2 regions of the Mixta mediterraneensis genome follow, and region 2 is predicted to be linked to the other one. Evidence: predicted binding sites of a transcription regulator. Region 2 holds the regulator's gene; the other holds the start of a gene.
What was found. Region 2 encodes LexA, which represses DNA repair genes until DNA is damaged. Its sites were predicted from a motif close to TNCTGTATGTACATACAGNA; they were not measured.

Region 1: a site for LexA is predicted at 4,936-4,955, ahead of dinB (DNA polymerase IV). Genes of this name have one in related genera too.

The regions. Positions count from the first base shown of each region.
Region 1 is NZ_JASUAZ010000023.1:26,085-32,259, forward strand. It holds gene fadE (acyl-CoA dehydrogenase FadE) at 1-2,361, opposite strand, end outside; gene lpcA (D-sedoheptulose 7-phosphate isomerase) at 2,614-3,192, shown strand; gene QRY16_RS14000 (class II glutamine amidotransferase) at 3,243-4,010, shown strand; gene dpaA (peptidoglycan meso-diaminopimelic acid protein amidase) at 3,981-4,721, opposite strand; gene dinB (DNA polymerase IV) at 4,968-6,023, shown strand; partial or broken gene QRY16_RS14015 (sugar ABC transporter substrate-binding protein) at 6,050-6,172, opposite strand.
Region 2 is NZ_JASUAZ010000040.1:7,433-13,607, reverse strand. It holds gene plsB (glycerol-3-phosphate 1-O-acyltransferase PlsB) at 1-986, opposite strand, end outside; gene QRY16_RS17515 (diacylglycerol kinase) at 1,115-1,483, shown strand; gene lexA (transcriptional repressor LexA) at 1,590-2,204, shown strand; gene dinF (MATE family efflux transporter DinF) at 2,314-3,636, shown strand; gene QRY16_RS17500 (CsbD family protein) at 3,810-4,022, shown strand; gene zur (zinc uptake transcriptional repressor Zur) at 4,093-4,614, opposite strand; gene QRY16_RS17490 (conjugal transfer protein TraF) at 5,054-6,175, shown strand, end outside.

The DNA of each region.
Region 1 (6,175 bases), on a different contig from region 2:
AATGGAGCGCAGACGACTTGCTTCGGCGCGTTTCAATACCTCCGCTTCCTGCTCATCAATCCAACCCTGCTCTAAAGCACGTATTGCCAGAGCATCAAGACGGGTAAACGACAGATGTTTTTTAGTCTGCTTGCATAACCGATCGTGAATCACTTCAGCCGCGATGACATCCAGCAGCGCCTGCTCTAGCTGACCGGCGGGATTATGTTCACTCGGTGTCAGGTATTGGCCACGTCCCAGGCGGGTTCGCGTGGCTGATGGCTGCTGTAACAGCTTCGCCAGCTGGTGATCGAGGCGATCAGACGGGGCAGGGCAATGTTTGCCGCCCGCAAAAATAACCACACGCAGTACGCCTGCAACAAAGCGATTCGGGAAGTTACGCAGTAGCTCATCCATTGCGTTTTCTGCCTGATGCAAGGCGTCCTGCACGCCCCAGTGAACCAGTGGCAGATCGGCTTCATTACGGCCTTCATCGTCATAGCGTTTCAGCGTGGCAGAAGCGAGATAAAGCTGACTCAGCACATCACCCAAACGCGCCGAGACACGTTCGCGGCGTTTCAGGCTACCGCCCAACACTGCCATTGAAACATCAGACAGCAAAGCCAGATTAGCGCTGATCCGGTTCAGGTGCTGATAATAGCGGCGGGTAGCATCGCGCGTCGGCGTAGCGCTGGTGCGCCCGCTGGTTAGACCCAGCCACAGGCTGCGTACTTTATTACTGCCGACATGACCCATGTGACTGAACAGAGCCTCATCAAAGGCGCTTATATTATTGCTGGCGGCTGCGGCCATCTCTTGCAGTATGTAAGGATGGCAGCGAATCGCGCCCTGACCAAAGATGATCATGCTGCGGGTCAGAATATTGGCACCTTCTACCGTAATGGCGATAGGAGCCCCCTGATATGCGCGCGCAAGGAAGTTATTGTTACCCAACATGATGCCTTTACCGCCCGCAATATCCATCGCATCGATGATGGCGCGCTGACCACGATGAGTGCAATGGTATTTGACGATAGCCGACAGTACAGCCGGTTTTTCACCCTGCATAATGCCTGCGGTAATCAGCGTGGCTGCTGCATCCATCACGTAGGTATTACCGGCGATACGTGCCAGCGGCTCCTCAATCCCTTCCATTTTACCAATCGGCAGTTTGAACTGGCGGCGGATGTGCGCATAGGCGCCGGTTGCCAGCGCCACGCTTTTCAGGCTGCCGGTAGAATTTGATGGCAAGGTAATGCCGCGCCCAACCGACAAACATTCAACCAGCATACGCCAGCCCTGACCGGCCATTTCCGGGCCGCCGATAATAAAATCGATGGGGACAAAAATATCTTTGCCGCGCGTTGGCCCATTTTGGAAGGGAACGTTAAGTGGGAAGTGGCGATTGCCGATTTCAACCCCCGGCGTGCTGGTGGGGATCAACGCGCAGGTGATGCCGGGCGCTTCATTGTCGCTGAGTAAATGTTCGGGATCGGACAGTTTAAAGGCCAGCCCCAGCACGGTAGCAATCGGGGCGAGGGTGATGTAGCGCTTGTTCCAGCTTAAACGCATGCCGAGAACCTGCTGACCTTGCCAGTCGCCCATGCATACCACGCCCGTATCGGGGATGGCGCCCGCGTCAGAACCGGCTTCGGGGCTGGTTAAGGCAAAGCAGGGGATCTCTTCACCACGCGCCAGACGAGGCAAATAGTGATTTTTCTGCGCTTCGGTGCCGTAATGTTGCAGTAGTTCGCCTGGTCCAAGCGAGTTCGGCACGCCAACGGTGATCGCCAGAATGCCTGACACTCCCGCCAGTTTTTGCAGCACGCGGGCTTGCGCATAGGCTGAAAACGCCAGGCCGCCGTACTCTTTTTTGATGATCATGGCAAAAAAGCGCTGCTCTTTCAGGTATGCCCACAGCTCAGGTGGCAGGTCGGCCATTTCATGCGTGATCTGGAAATCATTCGCCATGCGGCAGGCTTCTTCAACCGGTCCGTCCAGAAAGGCTTGCTCTTCGGCGGTCAGTCGCGGCTGCGGATAATTGTGTAGCTTCTGCCAGTCAGGTTTACCCTGAAACAGATCGCCTTCCCACCAGGTCGTACCCGCATCAATGGCTTCCTTCTCCGTGCGCGACATAGGCGGCATTACCTGTTGAAAACGCTGAAGCATCGGTTTAGAGAACATATTGCGACGCATATTTTGCAGGTTGAAGGGCAGCAGAATAATGGCTAATGGCAGCAGCAGCCACGGCGTCCAGAGTTGCGCCGTGGCCAGTGCACCGGTCCACAGCAGCAAAATAATACTGCTTAGCCGTAGCGAAACGCGGTGATAAAACAAGGCGCTAATCAGCACTACTGTTGCCAGTATCGAAACAACCATCATAATGAGTGACTCCGTAAGTCGTAAGAGGTCTGACCTGTTATGGGTAGAGGTTTAGAGCAGATCGTTTGATTTATCAATTTTTTTACATCGCAATTACAACCTTGCTCACAAAATCATGACCGGGAAAGGGTGGGTAAAATCATTGGCTAAATATTAGGGCGTCCAGTACGCTGGATCGGGCGCGATGCTTTGCGCGAGCCGGCCATTCCGTTAAACTTGCTGCGATAAATCTCCTCTTTAAAGGACATCCCTATGTACCAGGACATGATTCGTTCAGAGCTTAACGAAGCAGCGGATACGCTAAATAAATTTCTGAGTGACGAAGCCAATATCCATGCGATTCAACGCGCAGCGGTAATGTTGGCAGATAGCTTTAAAGCGGGCGGCAAAGTGCTGTCGTGTGGAAATGGGGGGTCACATTGCGATGCGATGCATTTTGCCGAAGAGTTGACCGGGCGCTATCGCGAAAACCGTCCTGGCTACCCGGCGATTGCCATTTCTGACGTCAGTCACCTGTCTTGTGTCAGCAATGATTTTGGCTACGACTATGTATTTTCACGCTACATCGAAGCGGTAGGCCGTTCAGGCGACGTGCTGCTGGCGCTTTCCACCTCCGGCAACTCCGCCAACATCATCAAAGCGATTGATGCTGCGCGTGCGCAGGGAATGAAAGTGATTACCCTGACCGGCAAAGATGGCGGCAAAATGGCGGGAACGGCAGACATTGAAATCCGCGTACCGCATTTTGGTTACGCCGATCGTATTCAGGAGATCCATATCAAAGTGATCCATATCCTGATGTTGTTGATCGAAAAAGAGATGGTGAAGTAACAGCATTAGCCTCCTGCCAGGCGGGAGGCATCTTAACTAAGGCGGCGGCTATGTGCGAATTGCTCGGGATGAGCGCAAATGTTCCAACAGACATCTGTTTTAGCTTCACCGGCCTGGTGCAGCGTGGCGGCGGAACCGGGCCACATAAAGATGGCTGGGGCATTACGTTTTATGAAGATAAAGGCTGTCGCACGTTTAAGGATCCCTTGCCAGGCTATAATTCGCCCATTGCTCGTCTAGCGCAGGAATATCCGATTAAATCCCATTCGGTGGTGGCGCATATCCGCCAGGCTAATCGGGGTCAGGTTTCGCTGGAAAATACCCATCCGTTTACCCGTGAATTATGGGGACGCAACTGGACCTACGCCCATAATGGTCAGCTCAAAGGCTATCGCCAACTGGAAACCGGTCACTTCCGCCCGGTGGGTGAAACGGACAGCGAGAAGGCATTTTGCTGGATTCTGCACAAGCTGGCGACACGCTATCCGCGCACGCCAGGCAACTGGCCTGCGGTGTTTCGCTATATTGGCGAGTTGGCGAGTGAACTGCGACTGAAGGGCGTGTTTAATATGCTGCTGTCAGACGGGCGCTATTTAATGGCGTTTTGCTCGACCAATTTATTTTGGATTACGCGGCGTGCCCCGTTTGGTCGTGCGCAGCTGCTCGATCAGGATATGGAAGTTGATTTTCAGGAACATACCACCGCCAACGACATTGTGACGGTGATTGCGACGCAGCCGCTGACAGGTAATGAGACCTGGCACCGCATCGTGCCAGGCGAGTGGGCATTATTCTGCCTTGGAGAGCGCGAGGAATGATTTGGAGGCAGCTTCGGGTTGCGTTAATACCGGGCTGCTGTTCATCACGTATTGACCGCTGCTTACGTTAACCGTAGGGGGTTGATGGTATTTGGCGAAATACGCATAGCCCGGCTGCAGCTCACGCCAGAAACTGGCGTAAGTGGAATAGCGATGACGCTGCATATTGCTGTCCGTCATACGGAACGGATAGATACTAATGCTTACTTGTTGCTGACCATTACGCAACGCCGCATTCACATAATTGAAAATCTCGTCCATATAAGCGTTGGTCATGGCGTAGCAGCCAATTGACTTGCAATCGCCATGGATCATCAAAAAGTTGCCGTTATAGCCCTGCTCGCGATCGTATTGATTTGGAAAACCGATATTGATTGCACGATAGAAGCGGCTATCCGGCTTCAGCTGATTCAGCCTGACGTGATAAAACCCTTCCGGACTTTTAAAATCGCCCTGACGGCGTTTCGGGCCGAGGCCACCCGAAAAGTTGCAGATGCGGTAAGTATCCAGTAGCCGATATTCGTTACCGATTTTACCGTACAGCTCAAGTGTGCGTTCTTCCTTGAAGATCTGGATATAAACCGGCGTGCCGAGTAACTGTTTCTTTAATTCTTTATTCACCGGCGCCAGTTGCTGAACTGGCTCCGGCGTCATTGCCATGCTGAGGGCTGGCATCAAAATCATCGCAAACAGAAGTGCGATTTTGCCCATGCTGTGTGTACCTTGACGTGAAGAAGAACAATGACGACCCAAAGGCGTCTCTGCTTGCATTATCGGATAACTCCGCTACCGCTGCGCAACATTAACATTGTCTGTTTTTTTAGCAAGTCAATGCCCCGGAAAATCACGCTTTCCTGAAGGGAATAGCGGCAGAAATTTGTAAACTTTACTGCGCTTCGCAACAAATATTGCGGTTGCTTTTTTTGACTGTATACTTATCCAGTGCTGGAGGCGGGTATGCGTAAAATCATTCATGTTGATATGGACTGCTTTTTTGCCGCAGTTGAGATGCGGGATGATCCAACGTTACGCGATATTCCCGTCGCTATCGGTGGCAGTCGTGAACGTCGTGGCGTAATTAGTACCGCCAACTATCCGGCGCGTAAATATGGCGTGCGCAGTGCAATGCCGACCGGTATGGCCCTGAAACTATGCCCACATTTACGTCTGCTGCCGGGGCGCTTTGCTGCTTACAAAGAAGCATCAGCGCAAATCCGCGCCATCTTCTCGCGTTATACCGCATTAATTGAACCGCTTTCCCTTGATGAGGCCTATCTGGACGTCACCGACAGCCAGCATTGTCACGGCTCCGCTACGCTGATCGCTCAGGAGATCCGTGCGACGATTTATCGGGAAACCCAACTTACCGCGTCGGCAGGCATTGCGCCGATTAAATTTCTCGCCAAAATTGCCTCCGATTTAAATAAACCGGACGGGCAATATGTGATCACGCCGTCACAGATGCCGGACTTTTTACTGACTTTACCCCTGGCGAAAATTCCAGGCGTGGGGAAAGTCTCCGCAAAGAAGCTGGAAGAGATGGGCCTGCATACCTGCGGCGACATACAAAAAGCGGATTTGGCGCTGCTGCTAAAACGCTTTGGTAAATTTGGCCGGGTATTATGGGAACGCAGTCACGGCATTGATGCGCGCGGCGTGGTGGTCGAACGCGAGCGTAAGTCGCTGGGGGTAGAAAGAACCCTGGCGGAGGACATCAATCGCTGGGAAGCCTGTTTAGCGATTATTGATTATCTCTACGATGAGTTAGATCGCCGCCTGACGCAGATTCGCCCGGATAAACTGATTGCCCGTCAGGGCGTAAAATTAAAGTTTGATGATTTCCAGCAGACCACTCAAGAGCACATTTGGCCGGTGCTGAATAAGGACGACATGATTGCGGTGGCGCGTAAAACCTGGGACGAACGCCGCGCAGGAAGAGGCGTTCGGCTGGTGGGGTTACACGTTACGCTGGTTGATCCGCAGCTTGAAAGGCAGCTATTGCTCGGCTTATAAACAAGGCGGGCCTTGCCCGCCTGCCATCACTTCTTATATTTCGCTTCCAGCGTGGCAAACCACGGCGCGACAAAGTCTTCATTGCTGCCCCAGCCGGGAACGATCTTGTTCAGCGAAGCGACATTGACCGCACCTTGCTGTCCTGTGAGGAA
Region 2 (6,175 bases):
TGTGGCGGCACTAGTCCTTGATGATAAAGCACATAAGACAGCAGCAGATAATCCATATGGCTGCGGTGGCAGGGCACATAAACAATTTCGTGGCCATCTTGCGCCAGCTGACGAACGCGTTCGCCGCCGTTCACGTTAATGCCTTGATAGAGGCGGCTCCACAACCAGCCCATGACACGATCGGTAACGCGAATCGCTTCATAGGAGAAGTCGGCCGCAATTTCTTCCATCATCTCAACCGCATTTTGCTGCGCTTTTTCATGAGAGATTTTTTTGCTGCGTGCTTCATCTTCAACCGCTTTCTCAATGGCTTTTGATTGCAACAAGCGACTGAAGAGATCCTGACGGGCTGGCAAGCGCGGCCCAATTGCAGCCAGACGCTGACGAGCAAAGTGTATACGCGCGACGCGTGCCAGCTTCTGAGCGATAGATTGATCGGTGCCATGCTCGGTCGCCATACGGCGCAGCGAAACGGTAGGAGAGAAACGCACAAAACTGTCACGCCCGTGCCAGACTACCGCGAAGAATTTTTGCACGCTATTCAATACGCGCAAATGCGGTGTATCTTCACCCTGAACCTCGCGGCCAGGCGCACGACCAAACATAACCGTCACCGGTAGCATTTGAATATCGAGATCGGGGTTATTGCGGTGTAAATCGAGATAATCATGGAAGATCTTGACCGACTCAACACTCGGCACGAAATAGGGAAATACGCGCGGCCCGTCGTGAATAAAAACGTGGCGTGGCAGCAGTGTTCCATCAATCTCCAGCGGAGAGAGGGGATCAGGGAGATCGTGTTTAATACACTGCGCGCGTAAAGTCAGTAAGTCGGCCTTCGAATCGTAAGGCAGAACATACATAATGGGCCGGGTAGGGTCCAGCCCATGTTCAGAAACGGGATCGGCCGGAATGGCCTTACTCTTTACCAAAAACGAGAGTGGTAAATTCAGTAATTTATAATAAAGTTTACGCCAACCTGACATAGACAACATGAAGCCTCTTGTTAGCAAAGCGCCGCAAGCATACCAGAAAGTGCAGCGAAGATCTGTGGTGGTGCCAACGGCACGCAGCCCAGACATTGACGTCAATTCATTGAAAGGGTTCCCATCACATGGCAAATAATGCCGTCGGTTTTATCAGAATAGTGAAAGCTGCCGGTTATTCGTGGCAAGGACTGCGCGCCGCATGGCGACACGAGGCGGCCTTCCGCCAGGAAGCGATTGCGGCTTTAATTGCGATCGTCGTGGCTTGCTGGCTGGACATAGACACAATAACCCGCGTATTAATGATTGGTGCCGTGGTATTCGTCATCATTGTTGAAATCCTGAATAGCGCCATTGAGTCGGTGGTTGATCGTATCGGACCAGAACACCATCCACTGGCGGGGCGAGCAAAAGACATGGGTTCAGCTGCTGTATTGCTGAGCATCATACTGGCCGTTTTTGTTTGGATCGCCTTGCTTTGGTCGCATTTGCGATAGGCTTTCCAGAAGCTGTCAACCGGCTGATTATTCCCCCACTTTCGGTTTCCATTTCGCCAATACCTGTATATACTCACAGCGACTGTATAAACAACCAGGGGGCGGGATGAAAGCGTTAACCAGCAGGCAGCAGCAGGTCTATGACCTGATTCGCGATCACATTAATCAAACAGGCATGCCGCCAACGCGTGCAGAAATCGCCGCGCAACTGGGCTTCCGTTCACCTAATGCGGCAGAAGAACATCTCAAAGCATTAGCGCGTAAGGGCGTAATTGAGATTGTCTCTGGTGCTTCCCGTGGGATCCGCCTGTTAATGGAAGAAGAGGCCTCTGAAGGTTTGCCGTTAATTGGCCGTGTTGCCGCCGGTGAACCCTTGCTGGCACAAGAGCACATCGAAACGCATTACAAAGTCGATCCTGATCTGTTTAAACCGGCAGCAGATTTCCTGCTGCGCGTCAGTGGTATGTCAATGAAAGACATTGGCATCATAGACGGGGATTTACTGGCAGTGCACAAAACGCAAGACGTGCGTAATGGACAGGTGGTTGTCGCGCGTATTGATGATGAAGTCACGGTAAAACGCTGGAAAAAACAGGGTTCTGTTGTGCATCTCCTGCCAGAAAACAGTGAATTCGAACCAATTATAGTCGATACGCGTGCTCAATCGCTGACAATTGAAGGCTTAGCGGTTGGTGTGGTTCGTAATGGTGAGTGGCTGTAATCCTGCGTTAGCCGCTTCCGTTCGTTGATCCTGATGCTATTCTGTCTGCCCACGTTTCGCCGCTGCTGTTTTAACTGTTGATGCAGCGGCTCTGAGCACGGATCTGCGAATGCGTTTTCTGACTGCAACCGATAAAAATCTTTGGCGGCTGGCGCTGCCCATGATCCTTTCTAATATCACCGTTCCACTGCTTGGGCTGGTCGATACCGCTGTTATTGGTCACCTTGATAGTCCGATTTATCTCGGCGGCGTAGCCGTTGGCACCACGATCACCAGCTTCCTGTTTATGCTGTTACTTTTTTTACGCATGAGTACCACCGGTTTAACAGCGCAGGCTTTTGGTGCAAATAACAAAGCTGCGCTGGCGCGCGCGCTTACGCAGCCGTTAATGTTGGCGCTGCTAGCCGGAGTAATATTTATTTTTCTACGCGATCCGGTTAGCCAACTCGCTACGCGTTTGATCGGGGGGAATCCGCAGGTACTGGAGCAGGCGACGCTGTTCATCCACATTCGCTGGCTTAGCGCCCCCGCGACGCTGGCAAACCTGGTCATCCTGGGCTGGCTGCTTGGCGTCCAGTATGCCCGGGCACCGGTGATCCTGCTGGTGGTAGGGAATCTGGTTAATATTCTGCTCGATTTATGGCTGGTGCTGGGGTTGCATTGGGAAGTAGCGGGTGCAGCGACAGCAACCGCATTAGCGGAATACGTAACGCTGGCGGTAGGCATCGCGATGGTATGGCGCGTATTAGCGCTACGCGGCATTGATATGGCTTTGATTAAGCAGAGCTGGCGTGGCGATATGGGCCGTCTGTTAAGGCTTAATCGCGACATTATGCTGCGTTCGCTGATGCTGCAACTCTGTTTTGCTTCGCTGACAATGTTGGGCGCACGTATTGGGCCTGACGTGGTGGCTGTTAATGCCGTACTGCTGATGTTTATTACTTTCACCGCTTACGCGCTTGATGGTTTTGCCTATGCTGTAGAAGCATTTGCCGGTGAAGCGCATGGCGCAAAAGACGGCAGTAAATTAATGCATGTCTGGCATGCTGCCTGTCGTCAGGCGCTGCTGGTCGCAATCATTTTTTCACTGATTTATGCCGTATTTGGCGTACAGATTGTCTCTTTGCTGACCTCTATCAATGCGCTCCGGCTGATGGCCGATCGCTATTTGGTGTGGCAAATTATCATGCCGCTTATTGGTGTTTGGTGTTATTTGCTGGATGGGATGTACATTGGCGCAACGCGTGGACGCGAAATGCGCAATAGCATGACTATTGCAGCGCTGGGGTACTTTGTCACGTTGTTCACTTTACCCTGGTTAGGCAATCATGCTTTGTGGCTGGCTGTTATGGTGTTTCTCTCCTTACGGGGCCTGACGTTATGGCTTATCTGGCGTCGTCACTGGCAACGCAAAACCTGGTTTTCTGTCTGACGTTATCAATCAAAAATTTGAGCCAGGTTACAAAATAATCTGTATTGTTCCAGCAAGTCTCCGGTTTATTACTATAATTATCTTTCAACAGCGCAATTAACCAGCGCTTTATATCGGGATTGTCTCGCAATACGCGATATATAATGAAACCTAAGGATGACTGGAGGTCTGCAATGAATCACGACGAAACGAGTGGTAACTGGAAGCAGTTCAAAGGGAAAGTAAAAGAAAAATGGGGCAAGCTGACAGACGATGATATGCAGGTTATCGAAGGTAAACGCGATCAGCTTGTTGGAAAAATTCAGGAACGTTATGGCTACGCTAAGGATGAGGCGGAAAAAGAAGTGACTGACTGGGAAGGCCACAATAAAGACTATCGCTGGTAATTAAACCTGTTTGATAACGATGCTCCTACCCCCGGTACGCTCATGCCGGACAGGCACAAGGATGTGCCATTTATCCTTTTTTTCCTCGCTTTTTAACGTCGGCTTGATGATCATGTTCACAACTTTCATGATGCGTACAGGCTTCAACTTCAACGCAATTTTCACATAACCCATGTGCTTCAATAACGCTATGACGCAGCGTAAAATGGGCTTCGTTAGCCAGTATCCCGATAATGGTCTCTATACCCTGCGCATGTTTTTCAATCACTACTGCACAACGCTCACACACCAACATGACTGAAGTATGAGCCGGCGCTTCAAAATGATGGCACATCACATAGCTATTATTAGATTCAACGCGATGGATAAAACCTTGTTCAAGCAAAAAATCTAAGGCGCGATAAACGGTTGGCGGCTTTGCTTGTGGCTCGCTTACGCGCAGTTGATCAAGCAAATCATAGGCGCTAATTGAACCTGGCTGTTCAGCCATCAGACGCAACACTTCCGCACGCTGGGCAGTTAAACGCACGCCGCGTTGCAGGCACAGTATTTCTGCCTGGGACATAATTTGCTCTGACGTCATCGTCGACATGAAAACTCTCCGCTAGACAATTAATGTTATTTTATCACACAAAATTATCTTACGCAGAGGTTGCTTTGTGAGCGCGAAATACGCGTTTTATCAATAATCTGATGTTTAATTTTTAGGTTTTGCTGCACTTTCTGTTACAGCTGTTCCATTCAATGACAGCAGGTTACAGGGCTATTCGCTGTTTTGCTTTGCATCTCATGGAGTTAAGAAGTAATGTTCAAAATTACTTAATAAATGACTGGTATTGTAACGTTTTCCCTACACCATTTTTAACAATAACAATGCATATCTGATAGAAAAATATTCAATCTTTTGAATTGAGACACTGTTTCCTTTGAATTCACAGCAATAACGCGTTAGCCGACATTCACAATAGTGCTAACAACCTATTCAGTCGTTGAATGCTTCGACGGCACTTTTCACAGGCGATGGCAGACAAATGGTGAAAAAATTCGTTCAGCGCTCAGCGCTGGTTTATCCCGCTGTATTGAATGCACTGTTTCTTTCTTCTTCCGCTATGGCGGCAGGTACATGGTACGACGCGCGTAACGATGCAATGGGCGGTACGGGGGTTGCTTCATCAACATATGGATCGGCGGTACTGGCAAACCCGGCATTAATGACCAAAGCTAAACCCGATGATAAAGTCAGCATTATTTTCCCGTCTGCTGGTGTGCAAATTACCGATAAAGACCATCTGGTCGATAAAGTTGATGATATTTCCGATACGGTCGATCGCTATCAGAATGTTATTGATAATCTGACTTTTGCCGACTACTTACGCGGTTATCCCGAATTGAAAGCTGCGTCAGGCGATGTTGCCAATAAACTGAGCGACTTACGCGGTAATAAAGCCGATGGTAGCGCAGGTGTCTCTTTAGCGGTCACCCTGCCTGATGAAAACTTTCCTTTCGCTTTTGTGACTAAAGCCTACGGAACTGTGCACGCTCAGGCAAACGTTGCACAGAGCGATATTGACTATTTGCAAGGTGTGGCAAACGGTACCGTCATTCCTGTGGCTGGCGATCAGGATAATTTGCGGTCCAGCGCTAATGGCCTTGCGGCTTTGGTTACTGATTACGGGATTTCCGTCGCGCATGAATTCACTATTGCCGGTCAACCTGTTTCAATTGGCGTAACACCAAAGCTTCAGAAAACCTGGTTATATAACTATACCGATAGCCTCTACAACTACGATAAAAATGATATTAACAGTTCGCGTTATCGCCGTTCTGATACCGGTTTCAACGTTGATGCAGGGCTGGCAACAACCTTTGCTGAAAACTGGACCTTCGGCCTGTCCGGACAAAACCTAATTTCACGCGATCTTGATACTAAAGAAGTGAATGGGTATCGCGACACCTATCAAATCCGACCTTTGGTAACGACAGGACTCTCCTGGGACAAAGGGCCTTTCACCCTGACGGGCGACGTGGATTTAACCGAAAACAAACGCTTTAAGTCAGAAGGCAACAGCCAGTATGCCGCTGTTGGCGGGGAGTATCGCGTGTTGGACTGGTTCCAGTTACGTGCCGGGTATCGTGCAGATATGCGCTCAACC